Regions from separate parts of the Streptomyces sp. KPB2 genome, predicted to be linked through region 1. Evidence: riboswitches for the same ligand, from Rfam matches in the RefSeq annotation. Region 1 holds a riboswitch; each other region holds the start of a gene.

Region 1 (7,081 bases):
AAGCAGCGCACCTCGGTCACCGAGGGCGTCCCCCTCGGCCAGCCCGGCCTCGCCCTCGCCGCCAAGCTCCACTCCCGCGTCCGCACCGCGCACCTCGACGTCCCCCTGCCCTCCGGCGAGGGCATCGGCTACGAACTCCTCGCCCTCGCCGCCCGCGCCGAGACCGAGGGCACCGACCCGGAGGCGGCCCTGAGAGCGGCGGCCCGCACCTACCGGGACGCCATCAGGGCGGTCGAGGGATGACCGGCAGCTCTTCCGCCCCGGTCCCCGAGCTGTTCACCTGGGAGTTCGCGAGCGACCCCTACCCCGCCTACGCCTGGCTGCGCGAGCACGCCCCCGTGCACCGCACCCGGCTGCCCAGCGGGGTGGAGGCCTGGCTGGTCACCCGGTACGCCGACGCGAAGCAGGCCCTCGCCGACCCCCGGCTGTCCAAGAACCCGGCGCACCACGACGAGCCCGCGCACGCCAAGGGCAAGACCGGCATTCCCGGGGAGCGCAAGGCCGAGCTGATGACCCATCTGCTGAACATCGACCCGCCGGACCACACCCGGCTGCGCCGACTGGTCAGCAAGGCGTTCACACCCCGCCGGGTGGCCGAGTTCGCCCCCCGGGTGCAGGAGCTGGCCGACGGCCTCATCGACCGGTTCGCGCAGACCGGTTCCGCCGACCTGATCCACGAGTTCGCCTTCCCGCTGCCCATCTACGCCATCTGCGACCTCCTGGGCGTCCCCCGCGAGGACCAGGACGACTTCCGGGACTGGGCGGGCATGATGATCCGTCACGGCGGAGGCCCACGGGGCGGCGTCGCGCGGTCGGTGAAGAAGATGCGCGGCTACCTCGCCGACCTCATCCACCGCAAGCGCGCCGCCCTGCCGCCCGAGCCCGCTCCCGGCGAAGACCTCATCTCCGGCCTGATCCGCGCCTCCGACCACGGCGAGCACCTCACCGAGAACGAGGCCGCGGCCATGGCCTTCATCCTGCTCTTCGCAGGGTTCGAGACCACGGTCAACCTCGTCGGCAACGGCACCTACGCCCTGCTCACCCACCCCGAGCAGCGGCAGCGGCTGCAGACGTCCCTCGCCGCCGGGGAGCGCGGCCTGCTGGAGACCGGCGTCGAGGAACTCCTGCGCTACGACGGCCCGGTGGAGCTGGCCACCTGGCGCTTCGCCACCCGGCCGCTCACCATCGGCGGGCAGCAGGTCGCGGCCGGCGACCCCGTCCTCGTCGTCCTCGCCGCCGCCGACCGGGACCCCGAGCGGTTCACCGACCCGGACACCCTGGACCTCGCCCGCCGCGACAGCCAGCACCTCGGGTACGGCCACGGCATCCACTACTGCCTCGGCGCCCCGCTCGCGCGGCTGGAGGGGCAGACGGCGCTGGCCACGCTCCTCACCCGGCTGCCGGACCTCCGCCTCGCCGCGGACCCGGCCGAACTCCGGTGGCGCGGCGGCCTCATCATGCGAGGTCTGCGCACCCTGCCCGTGTCGTTCACGCCGCCCGCGTCATCGACGGACAACGGCGGGTCACCGACGCAAAAGTGACACGCGCTCAACTTTGTGATCTTCACGTGATCTGCGCGGCATGAACTTGTGACTAGCGATGATCTCCCTATACGTTCACGGATCAACGTGGTGTCGAGCGTCATCCGCCGCGTGGTCCCCGTCGTCTCGTGAAAGGTCGTCGCATGCTCTCCGGGAACGGTCGTCACCGTCGCCCCCGCCAGGCTCCCGCTCTGGTCGTCGCCGCCGGAGTGACCGGCTCCGCCATCGCGATCCCGCTGCTCGGCGCCACCGGAGCCCACGCGGCCGACTCGGGGACCTGGGACCAGGTGGCCGAGTGCGAGACCGGCGGCGCCTGGAGCCAGAACAGCGGCAACGGGTACTACGGCGGCCTGCAGCTGTCGCAGGATGCCTGGGAGCGGTACGGCGGCCTCGACTACGCGCCCAGCGCCGACCAGGCCAGCCGCTCCCAGCAGATACGGATCGCCGAGAAGATACACGCGGACCAGGGCATCGCCGCCTGGCCGACCTGCGGCCTCCTGGCCGGCCTCGGCAACGACTCGGGCGCCACGAGCGGCTCGGACGCGTCCGGTGACGGTGCGTCGGAGGGTTCGGACACGTCGGGGAAGACGGACGGTTCCGAATCGTCCGCCTCTCCCACGACCACCGAAGCGCCCGAGTCGTCGCAGTCGCCCGAGTCGTCCGAGTCGTCGGGGTCCTCCCGGTCGTCCGGTGCGACCGACTCGGCCGACGCGGGCGGGGCTTCCGAATCGGCTTCCGGGGCGCCCTCTTCGTCCCCTTCGCCCTCTTCTTCCCCGTCGTCCGGCACCTCCTCCGAGGGCTCGTCGAGTGACGAGGGTTCCTCCACCAAGTCGGACACATCCACCGAATCCGACTCCGGCGCCCGTGCCGAACGACAGGGCACCGAGGGCTCGTCCGGCTCCGGCCGGCACCGTGGCGACAGCGCGGACGAGGGCGCCGCGGACGAGGCCCGCGGGGGCGACGCGGCGGGACGGCACGCCTCGCGCGACGGTGGACCGCGAGAGGTCGAGGACGGCTCGTACACCGTCCGCTCCGGCGACAACCTCTGGGCCATCGCCGACTCCCTTGACCTCGACGGCGGGTGGCGTGCGCTGTACGCCGACAACAAGACCGTCGTCGGCGCCGACCCGGACCACATCCTCCCCGGTCAGACGCTCACGGTCGCGGGCGAATCGGGCGAAAAGTAGGGGGAGTTCGCGTCACGGTTAGAGACTGTATGTCCCTTTTGGATCTCGTGAGAGATAGGTCTCAGAAGCCGTGATCGTCTTTGAAAATCCGCGGAGCGCGTGTCTACGGTCATGACCGCTCGCCACCGCGGGCCCCGACAGCCGCAACGCCGAATCCTGCCAGCGGCCGTACGGGAACAGTCGTCGCGTCAAGCGCCGCAGGCAGGAGCGGGGGACCCAAGGTAAGTGCCGCACCGGGCAGTTGAGCCGGAGCGGCTAGGGGTGAAGCCGAGTTCCGCGAGGAACCCGGCCGGGCAACTCAACCGGCCCGAACCCGACAGCTCACCTCGCAGGCGTCGGTGAGGGGATCAACCATGCTGTTTTCCGGCAAGGGCAAGCACCGTCGTCCGTCCAAGGCCACCCGTGTCATCGCCGTCGCCGGCGTGACCGGTGCCGCCGTCGCCGCCCCGCTGATGGCGGCCGGCAACGCCTCCGCCGCCACCGCGTCCGAGTGGGACGCCGTCGCCCAGTGCGAGTCCGGCGGCAACTGGTCCATCAACACCGGCAACGGTTACTACGGCGGTCTGCAGTTCTCCGCCTCCACCTGGGCCGCCTACGGCGGTACGCAGTACGCCTCCACCGCCGACCAGGCGAGCAAGGCCCAGCAGATCGAGATCGCCGAGAAGGTCCTCGCGGGCCAGGGCAAGGGTGCCTGGCCGGTCTGCGGCACCGGCCTGTCGGGCGCCGCCTACACCGGTGGCGGCTCCGAGGACAGCGGTTCCGGCAGCTCCGAGAGCTCGCAGAGCCAGAGCGGCGGCTCCACCGCCGAGCGCTCCACCGAGCAGAAGGCCTCCCGCTCCTCCGAGCGTCCGGCCGCCGAGCCGAAGGCCGAGAAGCCCGCCAAGAAGACCGTCACCACCCCGACCGGCAAGAAGGTCGAGAAGGGCGACGGCGAGTACAAGGTCGTCAAGGGCGACACCCTCAGCTCGATCGCCGCGGAGCACGACGTCAAGGGCGGCTGGGCGAAGCTGTTCAAGCTGAACGACGACATCGTCGACGACGCCGACCTGATCTACCCGGGCCAGCAGCTGCACCTGAAGTAAGGAGCGGCGGCCCCCGCGACTCCCGCCCCGGTGCGTGTTCCCCCGTACGCACCGGGGCGGGATTTTCACATTCCGCCTTTGTTCCGTTCGGAAACAATTTACTCTCGGTTCTGTCCAGCGGGTGGGCGATCGGCTGGCCGATCGCCCGGAGCCGGTTAGGCTCGGTCCCGCAGAGCCGCCGCGGTCCCGCGGGACCCGCGCGTCACACCGAAGCGTCACATTGAAGAAGGAGATGCTCGTGCCGTCCATCGACGTCGTCGTAGCCCGGGAAATCCTGGACTCCCGAGGCAACCCCACGGTCGAGGTCGAGGTCGGCCTCGACGACGGCAGCACGGGTCGTGCCGCCGTTCCGTCCGGCGCCTCCACGGGTGCCTTCGAGGCCATCGAACTGCGTGACGGCGACCCGGGCCGTTACCTCGGCAAGGGCGTCGAGAAGGCCGTCCTGGCCGTCATCGAGCAGATCGGCCCGGAGCTGGTCGGCTACGACGCCACCGAGCAGCGCCTGATCGACCAGGCCATGTTCGACCTGGACGCCACCGACAACAAGGGCTCGCTCGGCGCCAACGCCATCCTCGGCGTCTCCCTCGCCGTCGCCCACGCCGCCTCCGAGGCCAGCGACCTGCCGCTCTTCCGCTACCTGGGCGGCCCGAACGCGCACCTGCTGCCGGTGCCGATGATGAACATCCTGAACGGCGGCTCGCACGCCGACTCCAACGTGGACATCCAGGAGTTCATGATCGCCCCGATCGGCGCGGAGTCCTTCTCCGAGGCCCTGCGCTGGGGCGCCGAGGTCTACCACACCCTCAAGAAGGTCCTGAAGAACAAGGGCCTGGCCACCGGCCTCGGCGACGAGGGCGGCTTCGCCCCGAACCTCGGCTCCAACCGCGAGGCCCTCGACCTCATCCTCGAGGCGATCAAGGAGGCCGGCTACACCCCGGGCGAGCAGATCGCCCTCGCGCTCGACGTCGCCGCGTCCGAGTTCTACAAGGACGGCTCCTACACCTTCGAGGGCAAGGACCGCACCGCCGCCGAGATGACCGAGTACTACGCCGAGCTGGTCGAGGCGTACCCGCTGGTCTCCATCGAGGACCCGCTGTTCGAGGACGACTGGGACGGCTGGAAGACCATCACCGCCAAGCTCGGCGACAAGGTCCAGCTGGTCGGCGACGACCTGTTCGTCACCAACCCGGAGCGCCTGGCCCGCGGCATCGAGGAGAACTCGGCCAACGCCCTGCTCGTCAAGGTCAACCAGATCGGTTCGCTGACCGAGACCCTGGACGCCGTCGAGCTGGCCCAGCGCAACGGCTTCAAGTGCATGATGTCCCACCGCTCCGGCGAGACCGAGGACGTCACCATCGCCGACCTCGCCGTCGCCACCAACTGCGGCCAGATCAAGACCGGCGCCCCGGCCCGTTCCGAGCGCGTCGCCAAGTACAACCAGCTGCTGCGCATCGAGGAGATCCTCGACGACGCCGCGGTGTACGCCGGCCGCAGCGCGTTCCCGCGGTTTCGCTCTGCGAACCAGTAGGCACAGCAAGGGCTGAGCGCCACCCGGTAAGGCCCCGTAAGAGGCAGCGTCGTACGTACGTCCCCGTATCCGGTCCCGTACCGTGTGCGGGGACGTACGCGCGTGCACGGGAGGCGGAGACCAGATGGCCGTGAAGGACCGGGACCGTTTCTCCACCGCGACCAGGATCCGGATCATCGGGGAGCAGACCGCGGCCCGGGTCTACCGCTCGCAGACCAAGCGTCAGGCCCGGCGCTCCCGGCTGACCGGCCGGGCCGCGCTGCTCGCGATGGTGCTCTGCTCACTCGTCGTGGCCCTGGCCTACCCGATCCGGCAGTACGTCGCCCAGCGCGCCGAGATCGCCGACCTCCAGCAGGAGCAGCGGGAGACCCGGCAGCGGGTCGAGGACCTGCGCGACCTCAAGGCACGCTGGCAGGACGACGCCTACGCCGAGCAGCAGATCCGGCTGCGGCTGCACTACGTGATGCCGGGGGAGACGGGGTTCGTCGTCGTCGACCCGGAGGCGGCCGAGCAGACCCGTGCCGAAGCCGGCGCCGCCGACCGCCCCTGGTACCGCAACGTCTGGGACGGGGTCGACAAGGCCGACGCCGCCGCCCGCCGGCAGTGAACCGACCACGCCGACCACGCCCGCACCGCCGACCACGCAGCCATGCAGACCCCGCAGCCACGCACATCACGCCGGCCGCTCCGGCAGCGACTCAACAGGAAGACCAGCAGAAGACAGTCATGCAGACTCCCCCGCCGACCACCCCGCGCACCGAGCCGACCGACGCGGACGTGGCGGCCTTCAAGCAGCAGCTCGGACGGCCTCCGCGCGGCCTGCGCGCCATCGCGCACCGCTGCCCGTGCGGACAGCCGGACGTCGTGGAGACGGCGCCGCGGCTGCCCGACGGCACGCCCTTCCCCACGCTGTACTACCTGACGTGCCCGAAGGCGGCCTCCGCCATCGGCACGCTGGAGGCGAACGGCGTGATGAAGGAGATGACCGAGCGCCTGGCCACCGACCCGGAGCTGGCGGCCGCCTACCGCGCGGCGCACGAGGACTACATCCGGCGCCGCGACGAGATCGAGGAGCTGACCGGCTTCCCGAGCGCGGGCGGCATGCCGGACCGCGTGAAGTGCCTGCACGTCCTGGTCGCCCACTCGCTGGCGGCCGGTCCCGGCGTCAACCCGCTGGGCGACGAGGCGATCGCGATGCTGCCCGAGTGGTGGCGCAAGGGGCCGTGCGTGACGGTCTCCGCAACTGAAGAAACCGGCACCGAAGGGGAGGACGCCCAGTGACCCGGGTCGCCGCCGTCGACTGCGGTACGAACTCCATCCGCCTGCTCGTCGCCGACGCCGACCCTGCCACGGGCGAGCTGATCGACCTGGACCGCCGCATGACCATCGTGCGGCTCGGGCAGGGCGTCGACCGCACCGGACGGCTGGCGCCCGAGGCGCTGGAGCGGACCTTCGCCGCCTGCCGGGAGTACGCCGAGGTCATCAAGGCGCACGGCGCCGAACGGCTGCGCTTCGTGGCCACCTCCGCCTCCCGCGACGCGGAGAACCGGGACGACTTCGTGCGCGGGGTGCTGGACATCCTGGGCGTGGAGCCGGAGGTCATCTCGGGGGACCAGGAGGCCGAGTTCTCCTTCACCGGCGCGACGAAGGAGCTGACCGGCCGCGCCGGCCTCGACCGGCCCTACCTGGTCGTCGACATCGGCGGCGGCTCCACCGAGTTCGTCGTCGGCGACCACCACGTGC
Region 2 (7,081 bases), 2.8 Mb from region 1:
CGAGGACTTCGCCGCCGAGCTGGAGCGCTGCGGCGCCACCCTGGACGCGCACGCCGACCACCCCGGTGTCCGACTGAGCCTGGAGGTGCCCGCCTCGCGCCTGGCCAAGGCGCTCGGCCTGCTCGCCGACGCCCTCAGGGCGCCCGCCTTCGCGGACGGCGAGGTCGAACGGCTGGTGCGCAACCGGCTCGACGAGATCCCGCACGAGCTGGCCAACCCCTCCCGCCGGGCCGCGAAGGAACTCTCCAAGGAGCTGTTCCCGGCCGACTCGCGCATGTCGCGCCCGCGCCAGGGCACCGAGGAGACCGTCGCGGCCGTCGACTCGGCCGCCGTACGCGCCTTCTACGAGCGGCACGTCCGCCCCGCCACCGCCACCGCGGTGGTCGTCGGCGACCTCACCGGCGTCGACCTGGACGCGCTGCTCGGCGACACCCTGGGCGCGTGGACCGGTTCGGCCGCCGAGCCGCGCCCCGTGCCCCCGGTGACCGCCGACGACCGGGGCAGGGTCGTCATCGTGGACCGTCCCGGCGCCGTCCAGACGCAGCTGCTGATCGGCCGCACCGGAGCCGACCGGCACGACCGCGTGTGGCCCGCCCAGGTGCTCGGCACGTACTGCCTCGGCGGCACCCTCACCTCGCGCCTGGACCGCGTCCTGCGCGAGGAGAAGGGATACACCTACGGCGTACGGGCGTTCGGCCAGGTCCTGCGGTCCGCGCCGGACGGCACGGGCGCCGCGATGCTCGCCATCAGCGGCTCCGTCGACACCCCCAACACCGGTCCCGCCCTGGAGGACCTGTGGACGGTGCTGCGCAAGCTCGCCGCGGAGGGGCTCACCGACGCCGAGCGCGACGTGGCCGTGCAGAACCTGGTGGGTGTGGCGCCGCTCAAGTACGAGACGGCGGCGGCCGTGGCGGACACGCTCGCCGACCAGGTCGAGCAGCACCTGCCCGACGACTTCCAGGCGACGCTCTACCGTCAACTCGCCGCCACGGGCACCGTGGAGGCCACGGCGGCGGTCGTGAACGCCTTCCCGGTGGACCGCCTCGTGACGGTCCTCGTCGGCGACGCGGCGCAGATCAAGGAGCCCGTCGAGGCCCTCGGCATCGGTGAAGTCACCGTGGTGGCGGCCGAGTAGCGGCACGCGCGTGGGGCGGCCCTGGTGACCGGAGTGTCACCAGGGCCGCCGTATGTCCGGATTGGGGGAGTGGCTGCCCGTCTGCCCTGTGGCGTGCGCTACAAAAAGCCTGTTGCGTTTGAGGATTGAACACAGCCGCGTTTAGCGTCTTCCGGGCTGTTCGTCAGGCAGTGCGCCGCACCCGCGGCACCGGACAGTCATCGCCGAGTCCCCGTACGGCGCGAGCCAGGGGAGCCGGGGACCCAACGCAGTCCCTGGGGTGAATCGGACGCCCGCGCGCGCAGCGAGGGGGTCCGTAGGAGACCTTCCACCTCCGAACCCGTCAGCTAACCCGGTAGGCGAGAGGGAAGGAAAGGACAAGCCTCTACATGGCGTTCACGCGCGCCACCGGGAAGCACCGCCGTCCCAGTCGGGTGCACCGCACCACCGCCCGCGCGGCGGGAGTCGCGGCCCTCGCCACCACCGGCGTCGTCGGCACCCTCGCGGCTCCGGCGCTCGCCGCCGAGCCCGAGGTGGAGCAGAGCGGGCTCACCCCGGTCGTCACCATCGGCGACTCCGTAGCCGACGAGATCGACGCCCAGGCCGTCGCCCAGAAGCAGGCGGCCGTGGACGCCGCCGCCCGCGAGGCGGCCCGGGAAGCGGCCCGCGAGCGGGCGGCCGAGGCGGCCAAGGAGGCGCGCGAGGCCAAGGAGCGCGCCGCCCGGGAGGCGGAGCGCAAGCGCCTCAACACCTTCGTCGCGCCGATCACGGCCTCCTACGTCTCCACCGCCTACCAGGCCGGCAGCTCCCTGTGGTCCTCCGGCAGCCACACCGGGATCGACTTCCACGCCTCCAGCGGCACGACCGTGCACGCAGTGGGCGTCGGCACCGTCGTCGAGGCCGGCTGGGGCGGGGCGTACGGCAACCAGGTCGTGATCAAGATGCACGACGGCACGTACACGCAGTACGGGCACCTGTCCTCCATCGGCGTCTCGGTCGGCCAGTCGGTGGAGCCCGGCCAGCAGATCGGCCTCTCCGGGGCCACCGGCAACGTCACCGGACCGCACCTGCACTTCGAGGCCCGCACGAGCCCCGAATACGGCTCGGACATGGACCCCGTCGCCTACCTCCGCTCGCACGGCGTGAACGTCTGACGGCCGCATCCGAAAAGCCCCGCCTCCTTGAGTCGGGGCTTTTCGCATTCCATATTCGCTTGATTGGCCTAGAGTCGCTGAACATGCGTCCATCGTCGACGTTTCAGGGATCAAGGCGGAGGTCGGTCATGCGTATTCCGGCGCATTCTGTGTGTACGGCGATCCGGGACGACATCGTCGCCGGCGTCCACGGACGCGGGAGCCGGCTCACCGAGGAAATCCTCGCCCGCCGCTACGGCGTCTCGCGCGTCCCCGTGCGCGAGGCCCTGCGCACGCTGGAGGCGGAGGGCTTCGTGGTGACCCGGCGGCACGCGGGCGCCTGCGTCGCGGAACCGACCGAGCAGGAGGCCGCCGACCTGCTGGAGACCCGCGCTCTCCTGGAGCCGCTCGGTGCCTCCCGGGCCGCCCGGCGGCGCACCGAGGCCCACCTCAGGGTGTTGCGCGGCCTGGTCAGGCTGGGCCAGGAGCGGGCCGGGCAGAGCGACGGGGAGGATCTGCGCCCGCTGGGCGGCTGGTTCCACGAGACCCTCGCCCGGGCGGCGGGCAGCCCCTCCCTGGCCGCACTCCTGACGCAACTGCGCCACAAGATCGCCTGGATGTACGTCCAGGAGGCCCCGGCCGGACCCGTGCAACACTGGGCGGAGCACGGCGCGATCGTCGACGCGGTGGCCCGGGGCGACAGCGAACGCGCCCGGGCGCTCATGACGCTGCACACCGAGCGGTCGACATCGGCGTACCGGCTGCGGTTCGCCTCCGGCAGCGGGCGGACGGAGCGCGTGAGGAATGCGCAACATTCCGTAAACACGGCGGTGCTGCCGAAGTAACACAAGTGCCGTAGAAAGGGGCGGGGAATTCCGGACCGCTTTTCCAGCGCTCGGAACGGAAAAGGAGAAAGGCCCGTCCGGTGGTACCGGCGGGCCTTTCGGTGCTGCTGTTCCTTTGTCCGTCAGACGGTCTCGGGAAGCTCCTCGAGCCCCTCGGCGACCAGCTTCGCCAGCCGGTCCAGGGCGGCCTCCGCGCCCTCGGCGTCGGAGGCGAGGACGATCTCCTCGCCACCCTGGGCGCCGAGGCCGAGGACGGCCAGCATGGAGGCCGCGTTGACGGGGGACCCGTCGGCCTTGGCGATCGTCACCGGGACGCCTGTGGCCGTGGCGGCTCGGACGAAGATGGAGGCGGGGCGGGCGTGGAGACCCTCGGCCCAGCCGACGTTGACGCGGCGCTCAGCCATGTGATGCTGCCCTTCAGGTGTTCAGAGGGGTTGAAGTTGTCTAGACCATGTTGTCTAGACCAGTTTCCCACATCGTGAAGCAAGCCGGGACGACCGCGTGTGCCGTCCCGTGCGGTGCCCGGACCGCGGCCTCGGTCCGGGATTCCGTTGTCCACAGACTGCCCCGCGCCGTTGTCGTACGCGAGCCGTAGTCTGGGGCCCATGCAGACCTCGTCGGACCGGCACGAGTACCCCGCCCACTGGGAAGCCGACGTGGTGCTGCGCGACGGCGGCACCGCGCGCGTCCGCCCCATCACCGTTGATGACGCCGAGCGCCTGGTCAGCTTCTACGAGCAGGTCTCCGACGAGTCGAAGTACTACCGCTTCTTCGCGCCGTACCCTCGCCTGTCCGCCAAGGACGTCCACCGCTTCACGCACCACGACTTTGTGGACCGGGTGGGACTCGCGGCCACCATCGGCGGCGAGTTCATCGCCACCGTACGCTACGACCGGATCGGCGCCGGCGGAACACCCGCCACCGCACCTGCCGACGAGGCCGAGGTCGCCTTCCTCGTCCAGGACGCCCACCAGGGACGCGGCGTCGCCTCCGCCCTCCTGGAGCACATCGCCGCCGTCGCCCGCGAGCGCGGCATCCGCCGCTTCGCCGCCGAGGTGCTGCCCGCCAACACCAAGATGATCAAAGTCTTCATGGACGCCGGATACACCCAGAAGCGGAGCTTCGAGGACGGCGTGGTCCGCCTGGAATTCGGTCTCGAACCCACCGACCGCTCGCTCGCCGTGCAGTACGGGCGCGAGCAGCGCGCGGAGGCCCGTTCCGTCCAGCGGCTGCTGCAGCCCGGCTCGGTCGCGGTCGTCGGCACCGGCCGCGCCCCGGGCGGCGTCGGCCGCAGCATCCTCGACAACATCCGGGACGCCGGCTACACGGGCCGCCTGTACGCCGTGAACAGGGCGTTTCCCGAGGAGCAGAAGACCCTGGACGGGGTTCCGGCGTGCCGTTCCGTGCGCGACATCGACGGGCCCGTCGACCTCGCCGTCGTCACCGTGCCCGCCGCGCACGTCCCCGACGTCGTCACCGAGTGCGGCGAGCACGGCGTGCAGGGCCTCGTGGTGATCTCCGCCGGGTACGCCGACAGCGGCCCCGAAGGCCGTGAGCGGCAGCGGGCCCTCGTGCGTCAGGCGCGCACGTACGGCATGCGGATCATCGGGCCCAATGCCTTCGGGATCGTCAACACCTCCCCGGACGTGCGGCTCAACGCCTCCCTCGCCCCCGAGATGCCGCGCCCCGGCCGGATCGGCCTGTTCGCCCAGTCCGGCGCCATCGGCATCGCCCTGCTGTCCCGGCTGCACCGGCGCGGCGGCGGGGTCACCGGCCACACCGGCGTCTCCACCTTCGTCTCCTCCGGCAACCGCGCCGACGTCTCGGGCAACGACGTCCTGCAGTACTGGTACGACGACCCGGACACCGACGTCGCGCTGATGTACCTGGAGTCCATCGGCAACCCGCGCAAGTTCACCCGCCTCGCCCGGCGGACCGCCGCGGCCAAGCCCCTGGTCGTCGTGCAGGGCGCCCGGCACGGCGGCGTGGCACCCCAGGGACACGCCGTACGGGCGACACGGCTGCCGCACGCGACGGTCTCCGCGCTGCTGCGCCAGGCCGGCGTGATCCGGGTCGACACCATCACGGAGCTGGTCGACGCGGGGCTGCTGCTCGCCCGCCAGCCGCTGCCGACCGGACCGCGGGTGGCCATCCTCGGCAACTCCGAGTCCCTGGGACTGCTCACGTACGACGCGTGCCTCTCCGAGGGCCTGCGCCCGCAGCCCCCGCTGGACCTGACGACCGCCGCGTCGGCCGACGACTTCCACGCCGCCCTGGCCAGGGCCCTGGCCGACGACACCTGCGACGCGGTCGTGGTGACCGCGATCCCCACGGTGGGGGAGGGCGCCGCCGGGGACGCCGCACTGGCCGAGGCGCTGCGCTCGGCGGCGGCCGCGGTCCCCACCAAGCCGGTCCTCGTGGTCCACGTCGAGCTGGGCGGCCTGGCGGAGGCCCTGTCGGCGGCGACAAGCACCGCCCCCCAGGCCGACCCGGCCCCGACCGCCCCGACTGCGCCGGACCCCGCCGCTCTGCCTGCGCCGGGTGCCGCGGCTGATTCCGCTCCCGGCGTGGCCCCTCCGGCTGTGCCGGGCACTGCCTCTCGGGTCGAGCCCGGATCAGCTGCTCCGGCTCCGTCGAGCCCCACGGCCGATTCCGCTCCGGGTGCCGCCCGACAGGCCACTGGGGGCGCCGCCCCACAGGCCGATCCGGGCCTCGCCTCTCCGGCAGCTCCGGGCGCCCCGTCCTGGGCGACTCCGGGCACCGCCGCCGATTCCACTCCCGGCACCTCTCCTGGCGCCGCTCCGGGCAGCGTCACCGGGACCGCTCCGGACGCTCTTTCTGGGGCGGCCCCGAGCAGCCCCGCCCGGGGTGGTCCGAGCAGCACGCCCCCCGCCGCTCCAGGCGGGGCCGCGGCGGCTTCGTCCGGCTCGTCCGCCGCCCCGCCCCCGGCCCCGTCGCAGCCCGCCGCCCCGGCCCCGGCCCCGGCGGGAACCCACCTGATCCCCGCCTACCCCGCCGCCGAGCGTGCCGTCCGCGCACTCGGTGAGGCCGTCGCCTACGCCCAGTGGCGGCGCGAGGCCGCCGACCCCGGCAAGGTGCCCGAGTACGAGGACATCGACGAGAAGGGCGCCGCCGAGCAGATCGCCGGCCTCCTCGCGCGCGGACAGGGGCTCACCCTCGGCGACCGGGAGACCTGCGACCTGCTCGGCAGGTACGGCGTCCACGTCCACCGCGCCCTGCCCGCCCCCACCCCCGACGACGCCGCGGCCGCCGCGCGGACCCTCGGCTACCCCGTGGCCCTCAAGGCCACCGCCCCGCACCTGCGTCACCGCGCGGACCTGGGCGGCGTACGCCTCGACCTGGCGGACGAGGAGCAGCTGCGCCGTGCCTACGCCGAGTTGACCGAGCTGTTCGGAAAACCCGCGGAGCTGCGCCCCGTGGTGCAGGGCATGGCCCCGCGCGGCGTCGACACCGTCGTACGGGCGGTCATCGACCCGGCGGCCGGCGCGGTGCTCTCCTTCGGCCTGGCCGGCGCCGCCACGCAGCTGCTCGGCGACATGGCGCACCGGCTGATCCCGGTCACCGACCGGGACGCCACCTCGCTCATCCGCTCGATCCGCACGGCACCCCTCCTCTTCGGCTGGCGCGGCTCGGCCCCCGTCGACTCCGCCGCCCTGGAGGAGCTGCTGCTGCGGGTCTCCCGGTTGGTCGACGACCACCCGGAGGTCGTCGCCGTCACCCTGGAGCCGGTCGTGGTCGCCCCGCACGGCCTGAGCGTCCTCGGTGCCTCCGTCCGCCTCGCGCCCCCGCCCGCCAGGGACGACCTGGGCCCGCGGACCATGCCGGCGTACTGATCCGCCGCCGCCCGGCCCTCGCACCGCGCATGCCCGGCCCCCGTACCGCGCACGCCCGGCCCCGGTACCGCGCACGCCCGGTTCTCCGCACCGCGCACGGCCCGGGACGGGTACCGCAGGAGCGTCCCTCGCAGT
Region 3 (7,081 bases), 1.6 Mb from region 1:
GCGAGCCCTTCCGTCGCCACGCAGCCCAGGAACACCGCCCCGGGCATCCTCCGCCCCCAGTGCCGCACCACCAGGAGCAGCAGCCACGGCCACAGCACGGCCGCCAGCACCAGCAGCACCGCCGCCGGCAGCGACCAGCCCAGCAGCGAGAAACGGGTGCCGACCACGGTCGTCGCGGCGACGGCCGTCAGCGCGCCCGGCGTCCCCGCCCGCTCGACCCACTGCGGCCGGTCCGCGAACAGCAGGTAGACGAAGTTCGCGGCCAGTATCAGCCAGGCGACACAGGCCAGGGCCAGGGCGATCCGGGACAGGACCTCGCGGCCCGTCAGATGCAGGGCGACCGACACGATGCCGGTCGCCATCACCGCGGCCCCGGCCGCCGGTGGACGCCGCGCCAGCCAGGTGCGCAGCGCGGAGGGGTGGTGGGTGGCCGATGGCATGACCACGATGGTAGAGAACCGTGCTGGTCAGGCGGGGCGCACCACGCTGTAGATCGACGACTCGCCGTCGTAGAAGATGGACTCCTCGCGGACGTACGCGCCCGGCTTGGGGGCGTGGATCATCATGCCGTCGCCGATGTACAGGCCGACGTGGCTGATGTCGTCGTAGAAGAAGACCAGGTCACCGGGTTGTGCCTGGGAGACGGGGACGGTCGTGCCGGCGTTGACCTGGTCGTAGGTGACGCGCGGCAGCGTCACGCCCGCGGCCTTCCAGGCGGCCTGGGTGAGGCCCGAGCAGTCGTAGGAGTCGGGGCCCGTGGCGCCCCAGACGTAGGGCTTGCCGATCTGGGCGCGGGCGAAGGCGATCGCCTTGTCGGCCTTGGTGCCGGTCGAGGTGCCCGGCGTCGACGAGTCCGAGGAACCGGTACCGGTCGAGGTGCCCCCGGATCCGGCGTCGCTCTCCTGCTGCTGGGCGGCCTCCTCCTGCCGCTTGCGCTCGGCCGCCTCCTCCGCCTGCTGCTTCGCCAGCTCGGCGGCCTTGCGGGCGGCCTCCTGCTGCTTCTTCTTCTCGATCGCCGCCAGCCGGGCCTTCTCCTCGGCGGTCAGCTCCGACAGCAGCTCGCGCGCGGTGGCGAGCTTCTTCTGGACGGTCGACTTGGCCGTCTTGAGGTCGTTCTGCGACTCGGTGAGCGTCTGGAGGCTCTCGGTGGCCTCCCGGCGCTTCTTCATCGTCTCGGACTGCTGGGTGACGTAGTCGTCCACGGCACTCTTCTGCCGGCCGGTGAGCCGGTCCATCAGCTGGTTCTGGTCGAAGTAGTCCTGCGGCGAGTCCGCGAGCAGCAGGGTCGCGGTCTCCGGGACCGCGGCGCCCGTGCGGTACTGGGCGGAGGCGAAGGAACCCAGCTCCGCGCGCGCGTCGTTGAGCTTCTGGGTGCGCTTGGCGACGTCGTCGAGGAGACCGTCGACCTTCTTGCGCTGCTTGGAGGTCTTCTCCTTGGCCGCGTTGTACTTCTCGGTCGCCGACCCGGCCTGGCGGTACAGGTCGTCGACCTTCTTCTCGACCTCTTCGAGGGTCGGCCGGTCGTCCGACGGCGTGGCCTGGGCCGTCTGGGACAGCAGGGCGACGGAGGTGAGGGCCGCGGTGGCGAGGGCCGGGGTCCGTATGCCCGCGACGCGGGTGCCGGTGGGACGCGACTTGCGGTGCGACGCCAAGGGAGGCGACTCCTTCCAGTGCTCCGCCTACCGGGTTAGCTGTCGGGTTCGGGCGGTGTGGCATGGAAGGGTTGCCCTACGGCGACCCGCCCTCTTCGTCTCGTCGAGGGCGGTGCGGCCGATTCACCCCAAGGTCTCGGTGGGTCCCCGGCTCCGGTGCCGTGCGGGCAGGCCGGACTCGGCGGAGGCCGCGCGGCCCGGCGAGGTTCGCCGGAGGGGGTCGAGCGGCCTGCCCCGCACCGTAGCCAACTCGTGTGGCCGCTGTGAAGGTTGGTGGGTGATATGCCCGATACATTTTCGTGACCTTTCGCGGGGGTGCCTCCGGGGCGGTGCTGGGCGTCACTCTTCGTGGTTCCGCTGGTCGCAGGGCGTGTCCGCGCCGGGTGGCGGTGCGCATTTTCCGGGGTGGCACCGGGTTGTCGGTGCGGCGCCCTAGACTCGGAGAGCGATGAGCAGCCTCTTTGACGACAGCTTCCTGGCGAGCCTCCAGACCCCCCGGGGTCACGAGGAGGAACCCCCGCCGCCGCCCGAGGACGATCACGGACCGGAGCCGGTTCCGCACGATCTGTTCGGCGGGAAGTTCGACGTGCCCCCGGACCGGGACACCCACTACCGGGACGGCGCCCCGCGCCCCGCCCTGGACGCCGCGGCGCTCCTGGAGGGGCTGAACGAGAACCAGCGCGCCGCCGTCGTCCACTCCGGCTCCCCGCTGCTCATCGTGGCCGGTGCCGGCTCCGGCAAGACCCGGGTGCTCACCCACCGCATCGCCCACCTGCTGGCCGAGCGGAACGTCCACCCGGGCCAGATCCTGGCGATCACCTTCACCAACAAGGCCGCAGGCGAGATGAAGGAGCGCGTGGAGCAGCTCGTCGGCCCGCGCGCCAACGCGATGTGGGTGATGACCTTCCACAGCGCGTGCGTGCGCATCCTGCGCCGCGAGTCGAAGAAGCTCGGCTTCACCTCGTCGTTCTCGATCTACGACGCCGCCGACTCCAAGCGGCTCATGGCGCTGGTCTGCCGCGACCTGGACCTGGACCCCAAGCGCTTCCCGCCGAAGTCCTTCAGCGCGAAGATCAGCAACCTGAAGAACGAGCTGATCGACGAGGAGGACTTCGCCGCCCAGGCCGCCGACGGTTTCGAGAAGACCCTCGCCCAGGCCTACGCGATGTACCAGGCACGGCTGCGCGAGGCCAACGCCCTCGACTTCGACGACCTGATCATGACGACGGTCAACCTGCTGCGCGCCTTCCCGGACGTCGCCGAGCACTACCGCCGCCGCTTCCGGCACGTCCTGGTCGACGAGTACCAGGACACCAACCACGCCCAGTACGCCCTGGTGCGCGAACTGGTCGGCGGGGCCTCGGAGCACCCCGTCGACGTGCCGCCGGAGGCCGAGGTGCCGCCCGCCGAGCTGTGCGTGGTGGGCGACGCCGACCAGTCGATCTACGCCTTCCGCGGCGCCACCATCCGCAACATCCTCCAGTTCGAGGAGGACTACCCGGACGCGACGACGATCCTGCTGGAGCAGAACTACCGCTCCACCCAGACCATCCTCAGCGCCGCCAACGCGGTCATCGAGCGCAATGAGTCCCGCCGGCCCAAGAACCTGTGGACCAACCAGGGCAGTGGCGCGCAGATCACCGGGTACGTCGCCGACACCGAGCACGACGAGGCCCAGTTCGTCGCCGACGAGATAGACCGCCTCACCGACGCGGGCGAGGCCAAGGCCGGCGACGTCGCGGTCTTCTACCGGACCAACGCGCAGTCCCGAGTCTTCGAAGAGGTCTTCATCCGCACCGGCCTGCCCTACAAGGTCGTCGGCGGCGTCCGCTTCTACGAGCGCAAGGAGGTCCGGGACGTCCTGGCCTACCTGCGGGTGCTGGCCAACCCGGAGGACTCGGTGCCACTGCGCCGCATCCTCAACGTCCCCAAGCGCGGCATCGGCGACCGCGCGGAGGCGATGATCGACGCCCTCTCCCAGCGCGAGAAGATCAGCTTCCCGCAGGCGCTGAGGCGCGTCGACGAGGCGTACGGCATGGCCGCGCGCTCCGCGAACGCCGTCAAGCGGTTCAACACGCTCATGGAGGACCTCCGTACCATCGTCGAGTCCGGCGCCGGACCGGCGACCGTCCTGGAGGCGATCCTCGAACGCACCGGGTACCTGGCGGAGCTGCAGGCCTCCACCGACCCGCAGGACGAGACCCGCATCGAGAACCTCCAGGAACTCGCGGCCGTCGCCCTGGAGTTCGAGCAGGAGCGGGCCGAGGGCGAGGAGGCCGGGACGCTGGCCGACTTCCTGGAGAAGGTCGCGCTCGTCGCGGACTCCGACCAGATCCCCGACGAGGAGGACGGCGACGGCGTCGTCACCCTGATGACCCTGCACACCGCCAAGGGCCTGGAGTTCCCGGTCGTCTTCCTCACCGGCATGGAGGACGGCGTGTTCCCGCACATGCGCGCCCTCGGCCAGGCCAAGGAGCTGGAGGAGGAACGGCGCCTCGCCTACGTCGGCATCACCCGCGCCCGGGAACGCCTCTACCTGACCCGGTCGACGCTGCGCAGCGCCTGGGGCCAGCCGTCGTACAACCCGCCCTCGCGGTTCCTGGAGGAGATCCCGGCCCCCCACCTGGAGTGGAAGCGCACCGGGGCGAACGGCCCCGCGCCCTCCGCGCCGGTCTCGGGCGTGGCGGCCTCGCTGTCCTCGTCCCGGTCCCGCTCCTCGGCGTCGGGCGCGTCCGGCTTCGCCACCCGCCGGTCGGCCGGCGCCGAGCAGCCGACGGTCTCGCTGGCGGTCGGCGACCGCGTCACGCACGACCAGTTCGGGCTCGGCACGGTGGTCGGGGTCAAGGGCACCGGGTCCAACGCCGAGGCGACCATCGACTTCGGGGACACCAAGCCGAAGCGGCTGCTGCTGCGGTACGCGCCGGTGGAGAAGCTCTGAGGGTGTGCCGCGGGGCGGTGCGGTGAGGTTCCGGGCGCCTGCCCGGGCCGGCTGTCACCGCCCGGCCGGCTGCTGAGACGTTACGGCGTCACGTCGGGTTGATGCCGTGGCTGCGCAGCCACGGCAGCGGGTCGATCGACGAGCCGCCCGCGGGGCGCACCTCGAAGTGCAGGTGCGGGCCGGTGGAGTTGCCCGAGTTGCCGGAGAACGCGATCGCGTCGCCCGCCTTCACGGTGGTACCGGAGGGGACCTGGTAGCTGGAGAGGTGGCAGTACCACGTCTCCGTGCCGTCCTTCGCGGTCACGATCATCATGTTGCCGTACGCGCTGTTGTACTGCGTCCGCACGGTGCCGTCGGTCGCCGCCATCACCTTCGTCCCGTACGACACGGGGAAGTCGATGCCGGTGTGGACGGACATCCAGTTGATGCCGGCCTGTCCGTAGTACGCGCTGAGGCCGTGCTGCTCCACCGGAAGCGCGAACTTGGGGCGCAGCCGCTCCTTGCGGGCCGCCTCCTCCGCCGCGCGCCTCTTCTCGGCGGCCTGCTCGGCCTTGAGGTCGATGCGCTCCTGAGTACGGCTGGCGCGGTCCGCGAAGTCGTCGGCTCCGGCGGCGAGGCTCGTGAGCTGGGTGTCCAGCTTGTTGTTGGCGGCGGACGGTTTCACCGGCGCGGCCTTCGCGTTGCCGGGGTCCGGTGCGGACGCCGCGCTGTCCGTGCCCTCGTCGCCCGTCAGACTGCCGACGGAGGCGGCCGCGATACCGGCGACGCTCATCACGCAGGCCGAGGGCACCGCGATGGTCAGCAGCGCGGAGCGCTTGGCGGGCGGGCGGCGACGGGAACGCGCCCCGGCGCGGGAGCCGGTGCGTGCGGCCGGGATCCGCGGGGCCGTCGTGACCTCTTCCTGGTCGTCCAGGAGGGCTGTCACGGTGGGGAGTTCACCGGTCGCGGCCAACTCGCCCTCGTACTCGGACGGTTGAGCGTCCCCGGTCATGGGTGCGGCGTCGGGCGTGGCGGCGTCGGACGCGGGGTGCTCGGCCGGCCGCGCCGTCTCCTCGACCACGTCGGTGACGGTGCCGTCCGCGTTCCACTGCGTGGCGTCGTAGGCGCCGGTGTCCACCGGACCGCCCGCGAACGCGCCGGTGTGGAACGTGCCGGTCGCGAAGGCACTCGTCTCGAAGGCGCCGGTGTCGTGCGTGCCGGTGTCGTGTGTGCCGGTCGCGAAGGAGCCGGTTTGGAATGCGCCGGTTTCGAAGGTGGCGGTTTCGAAGGTCTGTGTGCCCCACTGCCACTGCTGGGTCCCGTCGGCCGGATCGGCCGACTGGTCCGGCGGGCTCCAGGCGGCGGTGTCCCACTGCCCGGTGGCCTCGGTTCCCGTCGCCTGCGGCGACACGGAGCCCGGCTGCTCGTACCCGGCCGTCCAGGTCGTCGTGTCGTAGGCGCCGGTGTCGTAAGCGGCCTGGTGCTGGGCCGCGTACGCGTCGTAGTGGAGGGTCTGCGCGCCGCCGGTGGACCACTGGGTGGCGTCGTACGAGCCCGTGGTCTCGTGGGTGCCGGTGTAGTGGCCCGGCATGCTGCCGAACAGGGGGTCCGCGTCGAAGGCCGAGGTGTCCGAACCGCCGGTGGCGAAACCGGTGGCGTCGTATCCGCCGTACGTGGTGAGGTCGCCGTACTGGGCCTCCCCTGTGCCGTACGACGCGTATTGCGCCGAAGCGGCGTCGGAAGCCGAAGCCGGGGTGTTCCTGGTCCCCGACGGGTGACGGTCGTTCACCAACTTCTCTTTCGCCTCGACAACAGGGGCTGCGAGAGCAGTGCGGCGACTGTACCCGGCGGTATACGGGCACGACAATCTTCCGCAGGTTTCGCGCGCGAAGGAAACGGGCAATCGGCCGTGTTCTGGGGGAGGGCGGGCACGAGTTTGGGTTTGTGTTCGACCTTTGTTCGAGTCCGAACGGGTTGTTTCGTGTTCTGCCCCGCCCGGTGCCCGGGCTCAGGCGACGGTGAGTCCGCCGGCGGGCTTGCCCGGTCCCGTGCCCGTTTCGGTTCCCGTGTCCGGTTCGGCGGTGTCGAGCGCCTGCCGTATCCCCGTGGCCACGGCGGGGTGCACGGGCAGCGCGAGGTGTCCGATGCCGCTCACCCGTACGTTCTCCGCGCTCAGGTCGGGATGGTCGAGGCAGGCCGTCTCCAGCGGGTCCATCACGTGGTCCAGATCGCTCCAGAAGCTGACGAACCGCGTACGGCAGCCGGGCGCCGGGCGGGTCAGCTCCTCGATCACCGGCGAACCGGGGCGCATCTGGCGCACGATCGGGTGCGCGTTCGCCAGGGGGACCACCTTGGTGCCGGCGTGCGGAGTGCCGAGCGTCACGAGGGTGCGCACCCGGCGGTCTCCTCCGAGACGCTGCACGTAGTAGCGCGCGATCAGGCCGCCGAGGCTGTGCCCGACGACGTCGACGCGCTCGCTGCCCGTCCGCTCGCAGATCTCCTCGACGTGCCG

The links. Region 1 has a riboswitch for cyclic di-AMP ahead of rpfA (resuscitation-promoting factor protein RpfA). Riboswitches for the same ligand answer to the same signal wherever they lie in the genome.
Region 2: linked by a shared signal. The riboswitch ahead of D1J63_RS08955 (M23 family metallopeptidase) and the one ahead of rpfA (resuscitation-promoting factor protein RpfA) in region 1 are both predicted to bind cyclic di-AMP.
Region 3: linked by a shared signal. The riboswitch ahead of D1J63_RS14255 (NlpC/P60 family protein) and the one ahead of rpfA (resuscitation-promoting factor protein RpfA) in region 1 are both predicted to bind cyclic di-AMP.

Annotation. Positions count from the first base shown of each region.
Region 1 is NZ_CP034353.1:4,867,712-4,874,792, forward strand. It holds gene D1J63_RS21930 (nucleoside triphosphate pyrophosphohydrolase) at 1-243, shown strand, start outside; gene D1J63_RS21935 (cytochrome P450) at 240-1,541, shown strand; gene D1J63_RS21940 (transglycosylase family protein) at 1,685-2,728, shown strand; cyclic di-AMP (ydaO/yuaA leader) riboswitch at 2,912-3,078, shown strand; gene rpfA (resuscitation-promoting factor protein RpfA) at 3,082-3,810, shown strand; gene eno (phosphopyruvate hydratase) at 4,049-5,338, shown strand; gene divIC (cell division protein DivIC) at 5,463-5,945, shown strand; gene D1J63_RS21960 (DUF501 domain-containing protein) at 6,065-6,619, shown strand; gene D1J63_RS21965 (Ppx/GppA phosphatase family protein) at 6,616-7,081, shown strand, end outside.
Region 2 is NZ_CP034353.1:2,078,877-2,085,957, reverse strand. It holds gene D1J63_RS08960 (pitrilysin family protein) at 1-1,135, shown strand, start outside; cyclic di-AMP (ydaO/yuaA leader) riboswitch at 1,327-1,491, shown strand; gene D1J63_RS08955 (M23 family metallopeptidase) at 1,504-2,268, shown strand; gene D1J63_RS08950 (GntR family transcriptional regulator) at 2,397-3,092, shown strand; gene D1J63_RS08945 (HPr family phosphocarrier protein) at 3,215-3,496, opposite strand; gene D1J63_RS08935 (bifunctional GNAT family N-acetyltransferase/acetate--CoA ligase family protein) at 3,698-6,946, shown strand.
Region 3 is NZ_CP034353.1:3,275,487-3,282,567, reverse strand. It holds gene D1J63_RS14260 (tellurite resistance/C4-dicarboxylate transporter family protein) at 1-440, opposite strand, end outside; gene D1J63_RS14255 (NlpC/P60 family protein) at 468-1,652, opposite strand; cyclic di-AMP (ydaO/yuaA leader) riboswitch at 1,660-1,846, opposite strand; gene pcrA (DNA helicase PcrA) at 2,101-4,590, shown strand; gene D1J63_RS14245 (peptidoglycan DD-metalloendopeptidase family protein) at 4,679-6,358, opposite strand; gene D1J63_RS14240 (alpha/beta fold hydrolase) at 6,578-7,081, opposite strand, start outside.